3 regions of the Sphaerisporangium sp. NPDC049003 genome follow, and region 2 is predicted to be linked to each of the others. Evidence: riboswitches for the same ligand, from Rfam matches in the RefSeq annotation. Region 2 holds a riboswitch; each other region holds the start of a gene.

Region 1 (6,766 bases), on a different contig from region 2:
AACCGTCCCTTCGGCGATGGACAGCGGGAACCACGACGTGTTGAGGCGCATCGGGATGCCGGACGCGAGAAGGCGCCTGCGGCGAACGAGGACATTCTCCTCCCTGCGCGGCAGTCCAAGAGCATCGGCGATGTCGTCCGGCGGAACGGCCCTGTTGGTCGTGATCTCATGCTGCGGTTCGAGCCCGATTGCCCGCACTTCTGCGTCGAAGGCTCCGCGCGCCTGCCCACCCTCGCGCGCCTGGCGGGAGTAGCGCGCTGGCGAGTGCAGCATTGGCGGAATGTAGGTGACCATGGTTCCCCTCCCTTGACGAGGGCGGATCATGCCCTCTGCTGCAAGTACCTGCATTGCTCTGTTGACCAAGCTTCGCGATGCGCCGTACCGCTCGGCAAGCACCGGCTCAGCCGGAAGGACCGTGGCAGGCGGGTAAACGCCCTTCACGATCTCTTCTCGGATCTGGGCTGCGATCTGGCGGAAGCCCAGCTTGCTCGGGTGGCTCATTTCCCTCTTTTCGGTCCGCTAGAAACGCCAAACGTTTGATGTTTGTTGACACCCGGCCCTCACAGATACATCATCGGGATATCGACAAACGTTTGGCGTTTTGCTCGGCAGCATACCTGCCGAGTCGAGCGGAAGTCGAACAGCCAGGCGCGGCCATGTCGCCAAACCTGGGCCCGCGCCCTGGCACCCCTTCAAGAGAGGCGTTCTCATCATGCCCAAGACTGACCTGCGGTCCATCACCAACGAGTCCGCATCCGGCGCTGCTGTCCTGGAGCTGTCACTGGTGGCCATGACTATGAGCGAGCCGGCCGTAGCGCCGCACGCCTATGAGATGACCACCGAGCGCATCACCAAGTTCCGGCCGTCGCTGGGGAAGCTGGGGGCGTGGGTAAAGCAGGGCACCGAGCGACTGGACGGGGATGTCGCGGTCTGGTGGCGGGACTACCAGACCCGTCGGCTGAACCTGCGCACGGCCGGTAGGGGCGAGCCGCTGTCCCCGCGGGAGCGGGTCAAGCTCCGCCGCACAGGCGAACAGGCACCCCGCCAGCACGAAATGCGCGTGGACCAGGTGATGGAACGCGGGCTGTGGCCTGACCGCCGCCGCGAGCAGTTCGCGCACGCGAAGGGTGCGATCCGATGAACAATCCTAGGAACGTCCTAACCCGGCCCACGCCCCGGTTCGTCCGTATCCGGCACCGCGCCGAGACCCCGCCGAAGCCTCTCGGTTGCCGGTGGTGCGGACATCCGCCGTACGCACACGACGCGGCCAGCCTCCCATACCGCCGTCACCACCAGTGGGAGCACCCCACCAACGCCCAGATGGGCGCCCGCCTGGACGCGCGCCGCCGCCTCGGCCTGTGCGGTGGCTTCCCCGCCCCAGCGCCGCTACGGCCGCTGAAGGTCCACCCGCCCGGCGTCGGCCCCCGCCACGTCGGCCCCACTCGGCCGGTCACCGTTCTCCCGGCCCCGAAACGCGACTGCTCACCGGACACATCTTCCTCGAGGGACTGGCACGAGCCGTACCGGCGTGGAGCAGTGGCATGAGCCGGGCACGAGGACGGCATGCTCCCGATGCGCCCGCCGTCGACGTCGCCCCAAAGCGTTGGGACCAGGCCAAGCAGGCGGCCGCCGTCCAACTCGACCAACTGGAGCCCGGCTGGCACGTCATGTACGGCACCTGGAACCGCCGGTTCTACGCGATCGCCCTCTGGTCGTGCGAGCCGCTGATGATCAACTCGCACACCCTCGAGGGATTGCGCGAGCTCATGCGTCAGTCCGAGCTCGAAGTGATCCATTCTCCGGGGAGGGCAGCATGACCAGCTGCGACGAGCACGAGCGCGAGCCCATTAGGAATGACGACGAGCCGCGCGACCCATACGGCATGCCCACGACCGCACGGATTTCCGTGGGCGGCTACTTTCCCGGCGCCATCAGTCGGCGCCTTTCGCTCCCCGGGTCGGCTCCGGCCCTACCGGCACAACGCCGGGCCATGAGCGGAGTACCGCGACTGGACCCCGACAACGTCGATGATGAGCCGGTGCTGTGGACGTGGGACGCCGACGATCTGGGCGGGCGCGGAGTTCGTGGCGTGACGGACACGTCCGTCAGGGCGCGCAGAGCGCTACTGGCCGCCTTGCACACCATGCCCGATCGTGGCCGGGGGACAGTCCGCCCGGCGCGGTTGGACCTCTTCGCCTACCCCTACCCGTGCTACCGGTACGGGCCCATCCTGGTGCGCGCTAACCGGGACCATGCCAGCGGCGCGATCGTCTTCCACCATGGCGAGGAGCGATGCGGTTGAGCCGACCCGATGCCGGGCGTGTGACCGAGCACCTGCGCCACTATGGCCGTCCCCTCGCGTGTTCCCTCGTGGAAGAGCTCCTGTGCGGCTGTTGCGTCACCGTGGGTTCGCCACCCTCGAAGCCCTTGGCTGCCGGGTTGACGAGCATGAGGAGCTACCTCGCCGGTACTGCGGGTCCGAGGTGACGCCATGATCGAGCCGGAGCGAATGTGCCGCAAGTGTGTACGCCCGCTGAGCCGGTACAACACCGATGATGTGTGTGGCCCGTGCGCTGCGGACGCTCGACCGGTACCAGCGGAGGTGTGGACCCTTCCTGATATCCGTGAAGCGCTTGCTTCATGGGATCTTGTCGCCGTATGCACGTTGATCCGCGAGCATACCGGGATGAGTCAGGAGAGACTGGCGGAGCTTATCGGGCGATCTCAGTGCTATGTGTCTCAGCTCGAATCGGGGACCCGGCTGGCCAGCGGCGTGACGATGGTACGCGATCTGGTTGATGGCCTGGGCATTCCCACCGAACTTCTCGGTGGCGAAGGCCCGTCATAACTCGGCGTTACTGGCCGCTGCGGTGGTGTTCACCGGTTGCGAGATCCCGGCTGCTAAATGGTGAACACCACCCGGCAGGAGCGGTGACTGCCAGTGCTGCCTGAGAACGGCTCGGGGCGTGGGGCTTGTCACGTTGCGGAGGCGGGGGGAGGTTGGGTTATAGTCCCCGTAGGTCATGAGTGTCAGCGTCAAGCCCCGGCTCGCTGACCGGCAACCCTCGCGCTCGCGGCGGGGTGCCCCGGGTGAGGACCAGGTCTGGTGCGAGGTGCGCCAGTCAAGCGCGGGCTCCGTCATACCAACGCCATGGCCGGGGTCCCATGACCCTAGGAGGCCGGCGTTGTCCGCACTCACTGTCCTGAATCCCGTCGTTTCCGGCTCGGACGCCTCCGGCGGCTCCAGGCCCGGCAGTGCTTTCCAGGGCGAGGCGGCGGGACGTACCGCTCCGGCCATCCCCGCCGTGCTCGGTGGAGATCTGGAGGTCCCGGTCAAGGGCGGCGGGCTCGTGCGGTACGCCAACCTCGACTACGCGGCGAGCGCCCCCTGTCTGGAGCCGGTGAGCGCCGCGGTCGCCGCCGCGCTCCCGGCCTATTCCAGCGTTCACCGGGGAGCCGGGTACGCCTCGCAGCTCACCACGGCGCGCTACGAGCAGGCCCGGCACACCGTGCGCGCCTTCGTCGGCGCCCGTCCCGGTGACGCCGTCGTGTTCACCCGCAACACCACGGACGCGGCGAACCTGCTGGCCCGTTGCCTGCCCGAGGGCACCACCGTCGTGGTCTTCGAGACCGAGCACCACGCGTCCCTGCTCCCCTGGCCCGAGGCGGTACGGCTGGCGCCCCCGCGGTTCCCCGGCGAGGCGGTCCGCGCGGCGGACGAGACCCTGGCGGCCATCGAGGGACCCAAGCTCCTGGTCGTCACCGCGGCCTCGAACGTGACCGGCGAGCTGTGGCCGATCGCCGCCCTGGCCCACATCGCCCACCGGCACGGCGCGCGGATCCTCGTGGACGCCGCGCAGCTCGTCCCCCACCGCCGGCTCAACCTGACCGCGCTCGACCTGGACTACGTGGCGTTCTCCGGGCACAAGCTCTACGCGCCGTTCGGCGCGGGCGCCCTGATCGGCCGGGCCGACTGGCTCGCCCAGGCCGAGCCGTACCTGCGCGGGGGCGGCGCGTCGAAGGCCGTCACCGGAGGCGCCGGGCAGGGGCTGCCGCTGGACGCCGAGTGGAGCGCGGACCCCGAGCAGCGGCACGAGGCCGGCACGCCGAACGTCCTCGGCGCCGTCGCCCTGGCCGCCGCCTGCGACGCCCTCTCGGCCACCGGCTGGACGGCGTTGATCAGGGAGGAGGAGCGCCTCGTCGAACTGCTGCGCGACGGCCTCGCCGCGATCGCGGGCGTCCACGAGCTGTCGCTCTGGGGGCCCGCCCACCCGCGCGTCGGCATCGTCTCCTTCGTGGTCGAGGGCTGGACCGCCAGGGAGGTCGCCGAGACGCTGTCCGCCGAGTACGGCATCGGGGTGCGCGACGGCAAGTTCTGCGCCCATCCCTTCGTCAGGCACCTGCTCGACGCCGTCGGCCAGGCCGCCGACGGTTCGTGCGCGGACGGCACCGCCGGGGCCGTACGGGCGTCCATCGGCATCGGGACGACCGAGGAGCACGTCCGCCGCCTGGTCACCGCCCTCTCGGATCTTGCCTCACGCCGCTGACGTGACAGCATGGGGTTTATGACCGAACCTCGCGGAGCTGGCACCGGAGGCGCGCGCACCGAACGGGTCGTGGGGATCGGGGCCGGGGCCAAGGAACTGGCCACCGAGGACATGATCCTCAACATCGGCCCCCAGCACCCCTCGACCCATGGTGTCCTGCGCCTTCGGCTCACCGTGGACGGCGAGCGCATCGGCAGCGCCGAGCCGATCGTCGGCTACATGCACCGTGGCGCCGAGAAGCTCTTCGAGGTCCGCGACTACCGGCAGATCATCGTGCTGGCCAACCGGCACGACTGGCTGTCGGCCTTCGCCAACGAGCTGGGCGTCGTCCTCGCCGTCGAACGCATGCTGGGCATGGAAGTGCCGGTCAGGGCGGTGTGGGCGCGCACGCTGCTCGCCGAGCTGAACCGCGTGCTCAACCACCTGATGTTCCTCGGGTCGTATCCCCTGGAGCTCGGCGCCATCACGCCCGTGTTCTACGCCTTCCGCGAGCGAGAGACCCTGCAGGCCGTCATGGAGGAGATCTCCGGCGGGCGCATGCACTACATGTTCAACAGGGTCGGCGGCCTGAAGGAGGACCTCCCGTACGGCTGGCTCGACCGGGTCGCCCAGGCGGTCGCCGACGTGCGCAGGCGGCTGCCGGACATCGAGAACCTGATCTCCGGTAACGAGATCTTCCTCGCGCGCACCCGGGGGGTCGGGGTGCTCGACCGCGAGACGATCATGCAGTACGGGGTCAGCGGGCCGATCGCCCGCGCCTCGGGGGTCGATCTCGACCTGCGCCGCGACGAGCCGTACCTGGCCTACGGGGAGCTTCCCGTCAAGGTGGTCACGCGCTCGGCGGGTGACTGCCATGCCCGTTTCGAGGTGCTGCTCGACCAGGTGAAGGTCGCGCTCGACCTCGCCGACGCGTGCGTGGAGCGCCTGCGGTCGCTGCCGCCCGGTCCCATCAACCAGCGGCTGCCCAAGGTGCTGAAGGTGCCCGAGGGCCACACCTACGCCTGGACCGAGAACCCGCTCGGGCTCAACGGCTACTACCTGGTGTCGCGGGGCGAGAAGACGCCGTGGCGGCTCAAGCTGCGCAGCGCGTCCTTCAACAACGTGCAGGTGCTCAGGGAGATGCTTCCCGGCCACCTGATCTCGGACATGGTGGCCATCCTCGGCTCGATGTTCTTCGTCGTCGGCGACATCGACAAGTGATCTTTTTTCGGGGTTTCTCACCACGAATCTCGCGAGACGCGTTTAACACCGTCGATCTCGTGAAGGAACAACATTGCGTAAAGGGACAGGGATCAAGGGATTAAGGGTGGCTCCTTGCAGAGCGGGGCCCGGCCTCGGGGCCGGGCCCCGCTGGTCGTCCTCAGTCCTTCGCGTCGTCGTCGGGGCGCTTGGGCACCCGGCAGCAGTGCTCCAGGAACAGAGCCGCGCAGACGAGCACCACACAGGAGATCAGCGAACCGCCGGCGAGGAAGAAGTCACGCCGGGGGGTGTCCTGGTCGAGCAGCGGGACGACGTGGAAGACGAAGCCCGCGAACACCCCGGCGAACGCGGCTCCCACGTAGGCGGACGCCTTGGCCAGCGCGGCCAGCCGGGCCACGGCCAGCGGCTCCACCGGCTTGGTGCCGGGCCTGCGTTCGATGCGGGCCCGGGTCATCCACCCGCTGTACGCCTCGCCGACCGCCAGGATGAGCACTGTCGGTATGGCGGTCCACGGCACGGTCGGCAGATCTGAGTAGACCTTCTGCAACACGGCCCACGTCAGGACCGTGAAAGCGACCACCAACAGGACGAGCACGCCGGGACGGCTCGGTTTCACGCGATCCTCCTCTTGTCTCCCCACCGCAACCCGCGGACCCCTCGTGCGCCGGCCGGCTGCCCGCGGAGGGTGGTGGGCTCCCGACCGGCCTGTCCACAGGCCGGGGACGGATCGTGCCCCGACCGGCCGGCCACGGGCCTCGGGCGCCCGTCAGCCGGGGGGCTGCAGGGCCAGGTCGGCCCGTAGTCGCACGCCGCTCTGGTCGAGGTCGGCGAGCAGACCGGCCACCGACCCCCGCCCGGGAAGCACCGCCCCTGGATCGGCCTGCGACCACGGCACCAGCACGAACGCCCGTTCGTGGGCCAGAGGATGCGGGAGCGTGAGCTCGGGGTCGTCGGAGAGCAGGTCACCGACCATGATCAGGTCGACGTCGAGGGTGCGCGGACCCCACGGCTCCAGGCGG
Region 2 (6,766 bases):
ACAGGGTGGCTTGCAGCGGATCGAGCCGACGCCCGCGACGGCATGTAGACCCGCGAATTCACGACACCTGTCGCCGTGAACCGCCAGGCCCCATCGCCTCGATCCAGGTTTGTCACTCTCCCCAGGAGAGTGCCAACGAACTGTTTAGCACTCTACCCTGCCGAGTGCAAGCGACAACCCCTATGACCTGGGCGGCACAAGGATTTCTCTGACCGTATGCCGAATATTGGACCTGACCTCACGTGCGGGAGAGCACGGACATGACGGAAGGCTCGGCCCGTCCTGATGCACGACGAACCGAACCTTCCAGCTACTGACTGAGAGAGACCAGTGGATCTTCGTCGACGACCGGACAGCGCCGGTGTCGTCACACAGTCCGCACGGACTCCGCCTGTGGACCCTTCTGGCCCTGTGTGATCTCGAACTCCACCCGCTGACCCTGCTCAAGGGACCGGTATCCCTCGGACATGATCGCTGAGTAGTGGACAAACACGTCCTTACCACCGTCTACCGCGATGAAGCCGTAGCCCTTGTCCGCGTTAAACCATTTGACGGTGCCCTGCGCCACTTTCCGACTCCTCTTGCTGGGCTCCGGACCCCACCCACTCCTCCGCGAGGCCCGTGACCTTCGGAACCGAGACGCATGCGAACTCCTCGGCCACGTCGATCGTTCTCGACCATACCTGTGGCAAGGCTTGGCGCAACAGTGTCAAACACCAAACTACTTCTTGACGTTCGCTGTAAGCGGGACGCTACTTTTTCCCGCTCTGGTGCGTTAGTTGATAATTAAACTACACAGAAGGGCCAGGTAAGAACTTCTATTATGATAGTCAGGCCGTTCCAGGCCCCCTGGACATGCCAACGCCCACCCGTCCCAGGGACGCGTGGGCGTTGGGAGTACCCGAGGGTCAGCCTCCGGCGACCGCGGGGATCACCGAGATCTGCGCCCCGTCCGGCGTGACGGTGTCGAGTCCGTCTACAAAACGGACGTCCTCTTCTCCGACATACACGTTGACAAAACGGCGAATCTTGCCCGTTTCGTCCAGAATTCGGGCACCGATTCCGGGGAAGTCGGTCTCCAGCTTCTGCAACACCTCGCGAAGTGTCGCGCCTTCACCGTTCACCTCCGCGGCACCGTCGGTGTACGTACGGAGAATCGTCGGAATCCGCACAGAAACGCTCATTTATCGTGACCTTTCAGGAGTTATCGGCGATAGCCGTGCGGAATGCGTCGAGCGAGGGCCGGATGACGGCGGTGGGCCGGGCCTTGGCGGAGACCGCGTCGAGGGTCTTCAGGCCGTCCCCAGTGTTGAGCACCACCGTCTCGGCCTCCGGGTCCAGGAGGCCGTTCTGGACCAGTTTGCGGAGCACTCCCACGGTGACGCCGCCGGCGGTCTCACCGAAGATGCCCTCGGTGCGGGCCAGCAGGTGGATCGCGTCCACGACCTCGGCGTCCGTGACGTCCTCGACCGCTCCGCCCGTACGGCGGGCGATGTCCAGGACGTACGGCCCGTCGGCGGGGTTGCCGATGGCGAGCGACTTGGCGATGGTGTCCGGCTTGACCGGCTGGACGATGTCGAGACCGGCCTTGAAGGCGGACGACACCGGCGAGCACCCCGCGGCCTGCGCCCCAAAGATCTTGTAAGGCCTGTCCTCGACGAGCCCCAGCTTGATCAGTTCCTTGAAGCCCTTGTCGATCTTCGTGAGCTGCGAGCCCGAGGCCACCGGCACGATGATCTGGTCGGGGATCCGCCAGCCCAGCTGCTCGGCGATCTCGTACGCCAGGGTCTTGGAGCCCTCCCCGTAGTAGGGACGGAGGTTCACGTTGACGAAGCCCCACTTGTCGCCCAGCGGGTCGCCGATGAGCTCCGAGCAGAAGCGGTTGACCTCGTCGTAGGTGCCCTCGATGCCCACCAGGCGCCCGCCGTACACCGAGGCCATGATGATCTTGGCCTCTTCGAGGTTCGACGGGATGAACACGCAGGAGTCGAGCCCCGCGCGGGCCGCGGCGGCGCCGACGGCGCCCGCGAGGTTGCCCGTGGAGGAGCACGACAGGGTGTGGAAGCCGAAGTTGCGCGCCGCCTCAAGGGCGATCGCGACGACCCGGTCCTTGAAGGAGTGGGTCGGGTTCCCGGAGTCGTCCTTGACGTGCAGGCTCCGGATCCCCAGCTCACGGGCCAGGTTGTCGGCCTTGACCAGCTTGGTCCAGCCGGGCGCGAGGTTGGGCTTGGAGATGACGTCGGCGGGCACCGGGAGGAGCGAGCGGTAGCGCCAGATGTTCTGCGGGCCGGACTCGATCTCCCGGCGGGTCACCGACGCGGCGCGGCCGGCCTCGGGGGTGTCCCAGGTGTAGGCCACTTCGAGTGGCCCGAAACACTCGATACAGGCGAAGATCGGTCCGAGGTCGTAGCGAGTGCCACATTCGCGGCAGGAGAGCGCGACGGCGGGGCCGAAGTCGAGTGTGGTCGTTGTCTCAGCTGTTGCGAGCGCCATGAAGCGAGGCCTTTCCCTCATCTTCGCCCGGACCACCTTGATCACGGGCCGGAATTGGCACCTGTCCCGGCTGGTCTCAGTTGGTCGGATGCCGCGTCGTTCGGAGACGCGTGTGACCACAGCCGGGAGGGTTGCCGGGGCTTCGCAGGGCCGGTCCCTCCACCCCTCTGGATGAGCAATATGAAGTTGTGATCCCGCCGATGTTTCAGGCAGGACAAAAGAACTGTACCTTGCCCGCCAGCGGGTTCGGCGAGTTGTCTCACCAAGCGAGACGACCGCGTATCACCGACGCGCGGCCGGAGTGACCGCGCGGTGGGATCGCGGGCTCACCTGTAGGCGTCGCCGAGGGCCGCCTGCACGTATTTGCGTGCCTGGTGGATGCGCGACTTGGCGGTGCCGAGAGGGATGCCGAGCTGCTCGGCGACCTCGTTGTAGTCGAGCTGGCAGATGTCGCGCAGCACGAGCGCCTGGGCCAGCTCGGGCTTGTCCGCCTCCAGCGCCTCCATGGCGTCGAGCAGGTCGAGCCGCGAGCCCGCGATGACGCTCACCCGGCGCGGGTCGGCCCGCATGTCGGGAAGGTCCTCGGAAGTCTGCTCGGCGCCCCGGCGCTTCAGCGTGCGATAGGTCGTGCGCGCGCAGTTGGCGGTGACGATGTGCAACCAGGTGGAAAAACGTGCCCGCCCTTCGAACCTTCCGATGTTGCGGGCGACGGCCAGCAACGTATCCTGGCTAGCCTCCTCCGCGTCCTGGTGGTAGGGCAGGAGCCTCGCGCAGTGGCGGAGCACGTCGGGCTCGATGCGGCGGAGGAGCTCTCCGAGGGAGCGGTGATCACCTTGGGCGGCGGCGCGGGCCAGCTCTTCGGTCGTCTCGTCAAGCGCCATGCCGGAGCTCCCCTCGACCGTCTCCACTTTGCCTCGACCAGACCATCAGCCCATCTTATTGGGAGCGTTAAATTCATTTAATCTGCGGCCGAGTGCGCATCACAGCGGAGATGAACGGCGAGGGACGACCGCCACCTGGCGGACGAGGAGTGGTGATGGGCAGATGAACACTGTTCTGCTGGCCTCCAACAGGGGCCCGGTGTCGTTCACGCTGGCCGACGACGGTGCGCTGACCATGCGCCGGGGCGGAGGCGGCATGGTCTCCGGCCTCTCGGAGGTCGCCAAGGACACGAACGTGCTGTGGGTGTGCGCCGCCCTCTCCGACGGCGACCGCAGCGCCGTACGGCTCGCTCCGAGCGGGCGCCTCGACCAGGCGGGCTACGACACCGGGCCCGTGCGCATGCTGGACATCCCGCCCGCGACGTTCCACCGCGCCTACAACGCCGTGGCGAACTCCACGCTGTGGTTCGTCAACCACCTGCTGTACGACATCCCGAACTCGCCGCAGTTCGACATGCGGTTCCGCAGAGAGTGGGAGTCCTACCAGGACTACAACGCCGCGTTCGCCCTCGCCCTGGCCGAGGAGGCCGCGCACGGCGCCCGGGTGATGATCCAGGACTACCACCTCACCCTCGCCCCGGCGATGCTCCGGGTCGAACGGCCCGACCTGCGCATCGCCCACTTCTCCCACACCCCGTGGGCGCCTCCGGAGTACTTCTCGCTGCTGCCCGACGACATCTCCGCCGAGCTGCTGTCGGGCATCCTCGGCGCCGACCACGCCGGCTTCCTCGCCGCCCGCTGGGCCTCGGCGTTCATGGACTGCTGCGAGACCCTGCTCGGCGCCCGGGTCGACCGCGTCGAACGCACCGTCACCTACGAGGGCCGGACGACGCGCATCGGCGTACACGCCCTCGGTGTCGACGGTGACGCGCTCTGGGCCCGTGCCCTGGAGCCCGATGTCGAGTCGCACATGACCGCCCTGCGCGAGCGGGTGGGCGACCGCAAGCTCATAGTGCGGATCGACAGGACCGAGCTGTCGAAGAACATCGTGCGCGGCCTGTCGGCCTACAAGCAGTTCCTGACCGACCATCCCGAGTGGCACGGCAAGGTCGTCCACCTCGCCTTCGCCTACCCCTCGCGGCACGACCTGCCCGAGTACCGCGAGTACACCGCCGCCGTGCAGCGCTGCGCGAAGGAGATCGAGGACCTGTTCGGCGGCGAGGACTGGGATCCCGTGATCCTCAACGTGGACGACGACTACGCCCGCTCCCTCGCCGCCTACCGCATGGCCGACGTGCTGCTGGTGAACCCCATCCGCGACGGCATGAACCTCGTCGCCAAGGAGGGCCCGATCCTCGCTCCCCAATGCGCGCTGGTGCTTTCCAGGGAGGCGGGCGCCGCGGCCGAGCTCGGCGGCGACGCTCTGCTGGTCAATCCGTACGACGTCTCGGGCACGGCGAACGCCCTGCACGAAGCGCTGGTCCTTCCCGAGGAGGAGCGCGCGGACCGGGGCACCCGGCTGCGCGCCGCCGCGACGGCGCTCCCCCCGAGCCGGTGGTTCGCCGACCAACTGGCCGCCCTCGAACGCTGACCCCGACCGTCCCAAATACGGGGTTACTCGCCGTAGAGCCACATTCCACTGATATGGGGGCGGTGATACGTTCTGACCGTTCGAGTGCTCCTAGGCACGGGGGATCTGTGAGCTCGACCATGTCCGCACGACCGCGCGCCAGGCTCACCAGGGACCGCCCGACCTGGCTCATCTACCTCCAGCTCGCGATCTTCTGCACCTACCTGTACGGGCTCTCCGCCGCGCTCCCGCTGCTCCGCATCGACCAGGGCGTGTCCCAGGCCGTCGCGGGGCTGCACGGCACCTCCATGGCCGTCGGGAGCATCATCTGCGGCATCGCCATACCGCATCTGACCTCCAAGATCGGCCGGCGCCGCACGACCTGGCTCGGCGTGGCCGCGATGGCCTGCGGCGTCGCGCTGGTCGCGGTCACCACGGCGCTGCCCGTCACCCTGCTCGGGTTCGGCCTGGCGAGCGGCGGCGGCTCCATCAGCCTCTACGTGGGCATGTCGGTGCTGAACGACCACCACCGGGCGGCCGGACCCGCGGCCATCAACGAGGCCAACGCGGTCGGCGTCACCGTCGGCATCGGCGTGTCCTACCTCGTCAGCGTGCTCGCCGACTCCCCGCTCGGCTGGCGGGCCGGCATCCTCGTCACCCCGATCGCGGCGCTGCTCCTGCTCGCGTTCATGGGCAGGGTGTGGGTGCCGGCCCTCCCGCCGGCCGGTGACCACGCGGAGGACGGCGTCACACATGCCGTGAGAGCCCCGTACGGCTGGCGCTTCCACGTCGCCTGCGGGGTGCTGTTCTGCCTGGTGGCCATGGAGTTCCTCTTCAACGTCTGGGCCGCGAAGCTGCTGGCCGACCAGACGGGCATGACCGCGGCCGTCGCGGCGACCGGGCTCACCGCGTTCACCGCCGGCATCGCCGTGGGCAGGTTCGCCGCAGGGCGGCTGGCCCTCCGCCTTGACCCGACGCCCATGCTGGCCGGCGCGCTGGTGGTGACCCTGACGGGCTGGTCGGTCTTCTGGTTCAGCGCCCATCCGGTGCTCTCGTACGCGGGCCTGGTCCTGAGCGGGCTCGGCGTCGCGGTGCAGTTCCCGCTGGGCCTCGCCAGGGTCCTCGCCATGGCCGCCGGACGGGCCGACAAGGCGAGCGCGGCGGCCTCCATCTGGTCCGGGGTCGCGGTCGGCATCGGGCCGTTCGCGCTGGGCGCCATCGCCGACGGCTTCGGCACGCGCACGGCGTTCCTCATGGTCCCGCTGCTGATAGCCCTCGCCATCGCCGGCATCGCCCTCAGCTCCCGGCCTCCCGCGCCTGCCCCCGCCTGAGAGCCTGGGCCGGCCCCGCGCGGGCTCCTGTCGTCCATGAGCGCCGCCCGGCCCTGATCAGTTCCCGCGCGTGCCCCTCTCGTCCACCGTGGTCACCCGACCCTGATCAGCTCCCGCCCGGGCTCCGCTCGTCCACCGCGTCGGCGAGCGCCGACAGCAGCGCCGCGACCCCGGCCGGGCCGTCGACGACGAGGTCCGCGCGCTCGGCGAGCGCGGTGACCTCCGTGGAGGCGCTGCACACCGTCACGCCGGGCAGCCCGGACAGCCGTACCGCCTCGAACGCCGCGAGGTCGCCGAGGTCGTCCCCGGCGAACAGCACGGACCGTGCGAAACGCTCGGCGAGGAACACTCCGAGCGCGTGCCCCTTGTCCATGCCCGAGGGGCGCAGCTCCAGCACCAGCCGCCCCGGCTCGACGAGCATGCCGCTCTCGGCGGCCAGCTTCGCCAGCGGCTCGCGCAGCGCCAGGAACGTCCCCTCCGGGTCCGGGGCC
Region 3 (6,766 bases), on a different contig from region 2:
TCGCCCGGCTGTCCCGCCGGATCACCGAGGCCGGACTGCTCGACCGGCGCCCCGCCTACTACGCGTTGCGGCTCGGCGTCGTCGCGGGCCTGTTCGTGGCCGGCTGGGTGGCGTTCTTCATGGTGGGCGACTCCTGGTACCAGCTCCTGGTGGGGGCGTTCCTCGCGCTGGTCTTCGCCCAGGTGGCGCTCGTCGCCCACGACCTCGCGCACCGGCAGGTCTTCCGTTCCCGGCGTACCAGCGAGATCGCGGGATGGGTGGCGGGCAACCTCGGCGTCGGCATGAGCTACGGCTGGTGGATGGACAAGCACACCAGGCACCACGCCAACCCCAACCACGAGGACCACGACCCCGACGTCTCCCCCAACGTCCTGGTCTGGTCGCAGCGGCAGGCCGCCGTCAGCCGCGGCGTGGCCAGGTACATCGGCCGCTGGCAGGCGTTCCTGTTCTTCCCTCTGCTGACCCTGGAGGGCCTGCACCTCCACGTGGCCGGCTTCCGGGCCCTCGGGCGGCCGTCGCTCAAGCACCGGGGGGTCGAGGGGACACTGCTCGTCGTCCACTTCGCGGCCTACCTCGCGGCGGTCTTCGCGGTCCTGCCGCCCGGCAAGGGGCTGCTGTTCGTCGCCGTGCACCAGGCGATCTTCGGCGTCTACCTGGGCTGCACGTTCGCGCCCAACCACAAGGGCATGCCGATGATGACCGGTGACGAGCGCCCGGACTTCCTGCGCCGCCAGGTGCTCACCTCCCGCGACGTGCGGGGCGGGCGCATGGTGGACATCGCCCTCGGCGGGCTCAACTACCAGATCGAGCACCACCTGTTCCCGAGCATGCCGATGCCCAACCTGCGCAGGGCCCAGCCGATCGTCCGGGCCTACTGCGCGGAGCTGGGCATCCCCTATCTCGAAAGCAGCCTGTACAGCTCGTACGCCCAGGCCCTGCGCCACATGCACCAAGCGGGCGCCCCGCTGCGAGCCCGGGAGCGCTGAGCGGCCGATACCGAGGCCACAGGGCCGGCGACGGGGGCGGCACGGCGCCCGCGGGCCGGTTATCCGAGGCCGGGCTTCAGCGTCACCTTGGTCCAGCCGGGCTCACGCTTGTCGAAGTGCGCGTAGGCGTCCGGCGCCTCGCGGAGCGGCAGCTCCTGCGAGAGGATGAACGACGGCTCGACCCTGCCGGTGTGGATGAGGTTGCGCAGGTGTCGGTCGTAGCGCTTGACCGGGCACTGGCCACTGCCGATCGTCTGGCCCTTGTACCAGTGCCAGCCGTACTCCAGCGGTACCCGTCCGTGCCTGGCGAGATCGTCGACGCCTCCCGGGTCCTCCGGGACGAACACGCCCACGACGCCGATGCCGCCGGTGTACCGCACCGACTCCACCAGCTTGTTGAGGGTGTCGTCGGGGTGCTCGTGGCCCTGAGGGTCGTGCGCCTGGTAGCCCACGCACTCGCATCCCCGGTCGGCCCCCTCTCCGTTGGTGAGCTCCAGCACCCGCTCGACCGGGTCGCCCTTGGAGTCGTCGATCGCGATGGCGCCGATCTTCTCCGCCAGGGCCAGGCGGTCGGGATGGCGGTCCACCACCATGATCTTGCTGGCGCTCTTCACCACGGCCGAGAGCGCGGCCATGAGCCCGACGGGGCCGGCCCCCATGATGACGACCGACTCGCCCGGGCGCAGCCCGGCCATCTCGGTGGCGTGGTATCCGGTGGGGAAGACGTCCGAGCACATCACGTAGTCGTTCTGCTTGTCGAGACCGTCCTCGGGAATCCGGCAGCAGTTGAAGTCCGCCCAGGGAACCCGGAGGAACTCCGCCTGGCCGCCCTCCCAGGGGCCCATGTCGGCGAAGCCGTACGCCCCGCCGCAGAGTCGGGGATAGTCGGGATTGGCCCTGATGCAGTAGTTGGTGAACCCGGCGTTGCAGTTCTTGCACCCACCGCACGCGACGTTGAACGGAATCGAGACCAGGTCGCCGACGCTGACGCGCTCCACGGCGCCGCCGACCTCGATGACCTCGCCGAAGTTCTCGTGGCCGAGGACCCTGCCCGGCTCCATGTCGGTGCGGCCCTCGTACATGTGTAGGTCCGACCCGCAGATGTTCGTCGTGATGATCTTGATGATGGCGTCGCGCGGCTCCTCGATCCGAGGATCCGGTACCTCGTCCACGCTGACGTCGCGAGGTCCGTGGTAAACGAGTGCCTTCATGGTCGTCCTCCTGAAGTGGGATGCGGGCGAGGCCGCCGTCCGCACCGCCCGTCCGCGGGCGGCCCTGTCACGACCTCGGTGCCACCCGGCCGCCGCCCTCCCCTTCCGCGTGAGGGGCCCGGACGCGGCCAAGTGGACGGGACCCCGCGGTCTCGCGTCTCCGTTCGACCATGACCCGGCCCCCGGCGCGGCACATCCCCCATCCATGTAGCGCGGCCCGGGGAGCGCGGGCGCCGTCACCGCCCAAGCGATCGCAGTTTTGGAAGTAATCAGGTAGGAATTGCATACTTTACTGCGCGGGGCTATCGTCGATTGAGGTCACGAGACCAGCGAAAAGCCCTGGCTTGCTGGTCGGCAACCCCGCGTCCGCAGGGTGCTCCAGGTGACGACCAGGCGGGGCGGAAGCGTCCCGCAAGCGAACGCCGGCCCCGGCCGGCGGTGATCGGCTGGATGTGGGGGGTGCGAGCGGTGGCATCGCGGTTCGCCGAAGCCCCGCCGTCACAGCAAGAGGAAGAGGCCCCGAATGCCGCCCACTCCCCTCCACATCAGCGCGGCCCTCGACGGTGCCGGCTGGCACCCCGCGGCGTGGCGCGACCCGTCCGCCCGCCCGCGAGAGCTCTTCTCCGCCCGCTACTGGACCGATCTCGCCACCGAGGCCGAGAGCGGCCTGCTCGACTTCGTGACGATCGAGGACTCCCTCGGCCCGCAGTCGTCCTCGTACGAGGGCCCCGACGACCGTACCGACCAGGTGCGCGGACGGCTCGACGCCGTGCTCCTCGCGGCCAGGATCGCGCCGGTGACCGGCCGCGTCGGGCTGGTGCCCACGGCCACGACCACCCACACCGAGCCCTTCCACGTCGCGACCGGCATCGCCACCCTGGACCACGTCAGCGGCGGGCGCGCCGGGTGGCGCGCGCAGGTCTCCGGCCGTCACACCGAGGCCGGGCACTTCGGCCGCCGGGAGTTCCCGGTGCTGCGGCCGGCCGACCACGAGGCCCCCGAGCCGGCCGGGCACGTGAGCGACCTGCTGGAGGAGGCCGCGGACGCGGTCGAGGTCGTGCGCCGCCTGTGGGACAGCTGGGAGGACGACGCCGTGATCCGCGACGTCGCCACCGGCCGCTTCGTCGACCGCGACAAGCTGCACTACGTCGACTTCCAGGGCCGGTGGTTCGGCGTCAAGGGCCCGGCGATCACCCCTCGGCCGCCGCAGGGCCAGCCGCTCGTCACCGCCCTCGCGCACGCGAGCCCGGCGTACCGCTTGGCCGCGCGCGGCGCCGACGTCGTCTACGTCACCCCCCACGACAAGGAGCAGGCGCGCGCGATCGTCGCGGAGGTCCGCGAGGCGGAGGCGGCCGTGGGCCGGCCGGGCGAGCCGTTGCTCGTCTTCGCCGACCTGCTGGTCCACCTCGACGCCGACGCACGGACGGCGGCGGACCGCAGGTCCCGGCTCGACGAGCTCGACGGGGCCGAGCACGTCTCGGACGCGGCGGTGTTCACCGGCACCCCCGAGCGCCTCGCGGACCTGCTCCTCGACTGGCGGGAGGCGGGCATCCAGGGCTACCGGCTGCGTCCCGGCGTTCTGCCCTCCGACCTGAGGGCGATCACCCGGGGCCTGGTGCCCGTGCTCCAGGGCCGGGACGTCTTCCGCCGCGCGTACGAGGCGCCGACGCTGCGCGGCCTGCTCGGGCTGCCCCTTCCGGCCAACCGCTACGCCACAACCGCCGTCTGAGCCCGCCGAACCCCCGCCGAGCCCCGCGAACCGACCTGGAGGCGACGATGACGTCCGCGCGCCCGCTGCCGAGCACCGCCCATCCGCAGACCGGCGCCGGGGACACCGCCGCGCGGGTGAAGATCACGACCGCCGCGCTCACCACCGCCGCCCCGACGACCACGGTCAGGGGCGTCGCCTACGACGACCCGGCGGCGGTGGCGCTGCGCGAGGCGATGGGCCAGGAGTTGCGGGCGCGCTACGCCGACCGCCTCGCCGACCCCGGCCATCTGCCGCGCGGCATGGACGTGGACTCCGCGACCGTCGCCTACACCGGCGTCGCCTACAGCGCGGAAGGCGTGCCCGTGGGTCACCTGCTGCTGCGCCGGGCCGGGGCCGACCTGGAGCTCAAGCGGATGTACGTCGCGCCCGGCCATCGCGGCACAGGGGTCTCGACGGCTCTGCTGTCGGCGGCCGAGGCCGCGGCGCGCGGGCTCGGCGCGGCCCGGGTCATCCTGCAGACCGGCGACCGCCAGCCCGACGCCGTACGGCTGTACGAGCGTGAGGGCTACACCCCGATCCCCATCTTCCCGCCCTACGAGCCGCTGCCCTACTCGCACTGCTTCGAGAAGGTCATCGGCTCCTGAAGCCCTCCAACGAGGACACGATCCCGCGGCCGGCCGAGCCGGCCGCCGAAACGGAACCCGCATGAAGTTCCTCGCCATCACACTGATCGTCCACGGGCCCAACCCCATCACCGGTGAGCTGAAGCCGACCACGGCACGGCTGCGCGAGGTGGTCGACAACGCCGTCCTGGCCGAGGAGCTGGGCTTCGACGGCTACGGGGTCGGAGAGCGCCACGAGCGTCCCTTCATCTCCTCCTCTCCGCCGGTCGTGCTCAGCCACATCGCCGCCAGAACCTCCGAGGTCCGGCTGTTCACCGCCGTCACCACTCTGAGCCTGCTCGACCCCGTGCGGGCCTTCGAGGACTACTCCACCCTCGACCACCTGTCGGGGGGCCGGCTGGAGCTCATCATCGGCAAGGGAAACGGCGCCGCGCAGGCACAGCTGTTCCACGTGACCAGTGAGGACCAGTGGGACCGCAACCGCGAGTCCTACGAGCTGTTCCGCCGCCTCTGGCGCGAGGACAAGGTCACCTGGTCCGGCCGCTTCCGCCCCGAGCTGCGCGAGGCCGAGACCTGGCCGCGCCCGCTCCAGCGGCCGGTCCGCGTGTGGCACGGCAGCGCCACCAGCAGGGAGTCGGTGGACCTCGCGGCCCAGTACGGCGACCCGCTGTTCTCCGCCAACGTCACCAACCCGATCGAGCCCTACGCCGAGCTGATCCGCTACTACCGGGAGCGCTGGGAGTTCTACGGGCACGATCCGGCCGAAGCGCTGGTCGGCGCGGGCACCGCGGGCTACTACGGCGCCAGGACCTCCCAGGAGGCGGTCGAGACCTATCGGCCGATCTTCGACGCGCGGCTGGCCATGTTCCGCAGGCTAGGCCTGGAGCCGGTGTTCCCCACGCTGGAGGACGCCATCGAGCGCAGCTCCATCCTGGTGGGCAGCCCGCAGCAGATCATCGAGAAGGTCCACCGCTACCACGAGAGCTTCGGCCACGAGGTCATGCACCTGAGCGCCGACGCCGACGGCCTGACCGACAAGCAGCACCGGGCCACGCTGGAGCTCTTCCAGAGCGAGATCGCGCCCGTGCTGCGCAGGGACATCCCGAGCAGGCCCTTCCCCCTGCCGGTCACCGCCTGAGCCCCCTCACCCCACCGCCGCCTCCAGGCCCCCCAACATCCGGTCCAGCACCGAAAGGCAGACATGTCATCCCATCGGACCCCGCTGTCCATCCTCGACCTCGCCCCCATCGTCTCCGGCGGCACCGCCCGGGACGCCCTGCGGAACACGATCGACCTCGCCCGGCGCGCCGAGGAGTTCGGCTACCACCGGTACTGGCTGGCCGAGCACCACTTCACCCCCGGGGTCGCCAGCTCGGCCCCGGCCGTGCTGATCGCGCTGGTGGCGGCGGCGACGAGCCGGATCCGGGTCGGCTCGGGAGCCGTGCAGCTGGGCCACCAGACCGCCGCGGCCGTGGTCGAGCAGTTCGGCACGATCGACGCCCTGTACCCGGGCCGCATCGACCTCGGCCTCGGCCGGTCGGGGCAGCGGCGGGCCGAGGCCCTCAAGGAGCTGAAGGACGGCGCCGGAGCCGAGCCCCGCCACGAGGAGCCACGGCCCGCCCGCGACACGCACGGCCTGCTCATCCCGCCGCCGTTCTCCTTCGCGCACCTGCTCACCTCGCCGCGTTTCGCGCTGTGGGCGTCGCTGCTGCAGCAGCCGGGGGCACAGTCCCCCGATTTCGCCGACCAGGTGGACGACATCCTGGCCCTGCTGTCCGGCACGTACCTGTCCTCCGAGGGACTCGACGCGCACGCCGTGCCAGGGGAGGGCGCGGACGTCGAGGTCTGGATCCTTGGCAGCAGCGGCGGCCAGAGCGCCCAGGTGGCGGCCGAGCGCGGCCTGCCCTTCGCCGCGAACTACCACGTCAGCCCGTCGAGCGTGCTGGAGGCGGTGGACGCCTACCGCGCCGCGTTCAAGCCGTCGGCGAGCCTGGCAGCGCCGTACGTCGTCGTCTCGGCGGACGCGGTCGTCGCCGCCGACGACGCCACCGCGCGCGAGCTGGCCTCGCCGTACGGGCTGTGGGTGCGCAGCATCCGCGCCGGTGAGGGGGCCATCGCCTTCCCCTCGCCGCGCGAGGCCGCCGCCCACTCATGGAGTGAGGAGGACCGGCTGCTGGTGGCCGATCGGGTGGACACGCAGTTCGTCGGCGCGCCTGCGACCGTGGTGGAGAAGCT

Evidence for each region. A riboswitch is a leader RNA that binds a small molecule or an ion and turns the genes downstream of it on or off. The one in region 2 is predicted to bind S-adenosylmethionine.
Region 1: it holds a riboswitch for S-adenosylmethionine, as region 2 does, so the genes downstream of both, ACGFIV_RS12720 (aminotransferase class V-fold PLP-dependent enzyme) here and thrC (threonine synthase) in region 2, are expected to answer to the same signal.
Region 3: it holds a riboswitch for S-adenosylmethionine, as region 2 does, so the genes downstream of both, ACGFIV_RS06170 (LLM class flavin-dependent oxidoreductase) here and thrC (threonine synthase) in region 2, are expected to answer to the same signal.

Annotation. Positions count from the first base shown of each region.
Region 1 covers NZ_JBICTU010000009.1:203,264-210,029, reverse strand. Annotated here, with positions in the region: gene ACGFIV_RS12745 (GntR family transcriptional regulator) at 1-501, opposite strand, end outside; gene ACGFIV_RS12740 (hypothetical protein) at 713-1,141, shown strand; gene ACGFIV_RS12735 (hypothetical protein) at 1,542-1,817, shown strand; gene ACGFIV_RS12730 (hypothetical protein) at 1,991-2,302, shown strand; gene ACGFIV_RS12725 (helix-turn-helix transcriptional regulator) at 2,492-2,848, shown strand; SAM riboswitch class IV at 3,020-3,135, shown strand; gene ACGFIV_RS12720 (aminotransferase class V-fold PLP-dependent enzyme) at 3,297-4,547, shown strand; gene ACGFIV_RS12715 (NADH-quinone oxidoreductase subunit D) at 4,566-5,747, shown strand; gene ACGFIV_RS12710 (DUF3180 domain-containing protein) at 5,908-6,363, opposite strand; gene folK (2-amino-4-hydroxy-6-hydroxymethyldihydropteridine diphosphokinase) at 6,514-6,766, opposite strand, start outside.
Region 2 covers NZ_JBICTU010000038.1:22,497-29,262, reverse strand. Annotated here, with positions in the region: gene ACGFIV_RS31855 (cold-shock protein) at 368-568, opposite strand; gene ACGFIV_RS31850 (MoaD/ThiS family protein) at 909-1,184, opposite strand; gene thrC (threonine synthase) at 1,198-2,493, opposite strand; SAM riboswitch class I at 2,508-2,671, opposite strand; gene ACGFIV_RS31840 (RNA polymerase sigma factor) at 2,820-3,374, opposite strand; gene ACGFIV_RS31835 (trehalose-6-phosphate synthase) at 3,538-4,965, shown strand; gene ACGFIV_RS31830 (MFS transporter) at 5,085-6,275, shown strand; gene otsB (trehalose-phosphatase) at 6,382-6,766, opposite strand, start outside.
Region 3 covers NZ_JBICTU010000004.1:246,661-253,426, forward strand. Annotated here, with positions in the region: gene ACGFIV_RS06160 (fatty acid desaturase family protein) at 1-986, shown strand, start outside; gene ACGFIV_RS06165 (glutathione-independent formaldehyde dehydrogenase) at 1,046-2,197, opposite strand; SAM riboswitch class IV at 2,514-2,621, shown strand; gene ACGFIV_RS06170 (LLM class flavin-dependent oxidoreductase) at 2,721-3,926, shown strand; gene ACGFIV_RS06175 (GNAT family N-acetyltransferase) at 3,974-4,552, shown strand; gene ACGFIV_RS06180 (LLM class flavin-dependent oxidoreductase) at 4,614-5,669, shown strand; gene ACGFIV_RS06185 (MsnO8 family LLM class oxidoreductase) at 5,733-6,766, shown strand, end outside.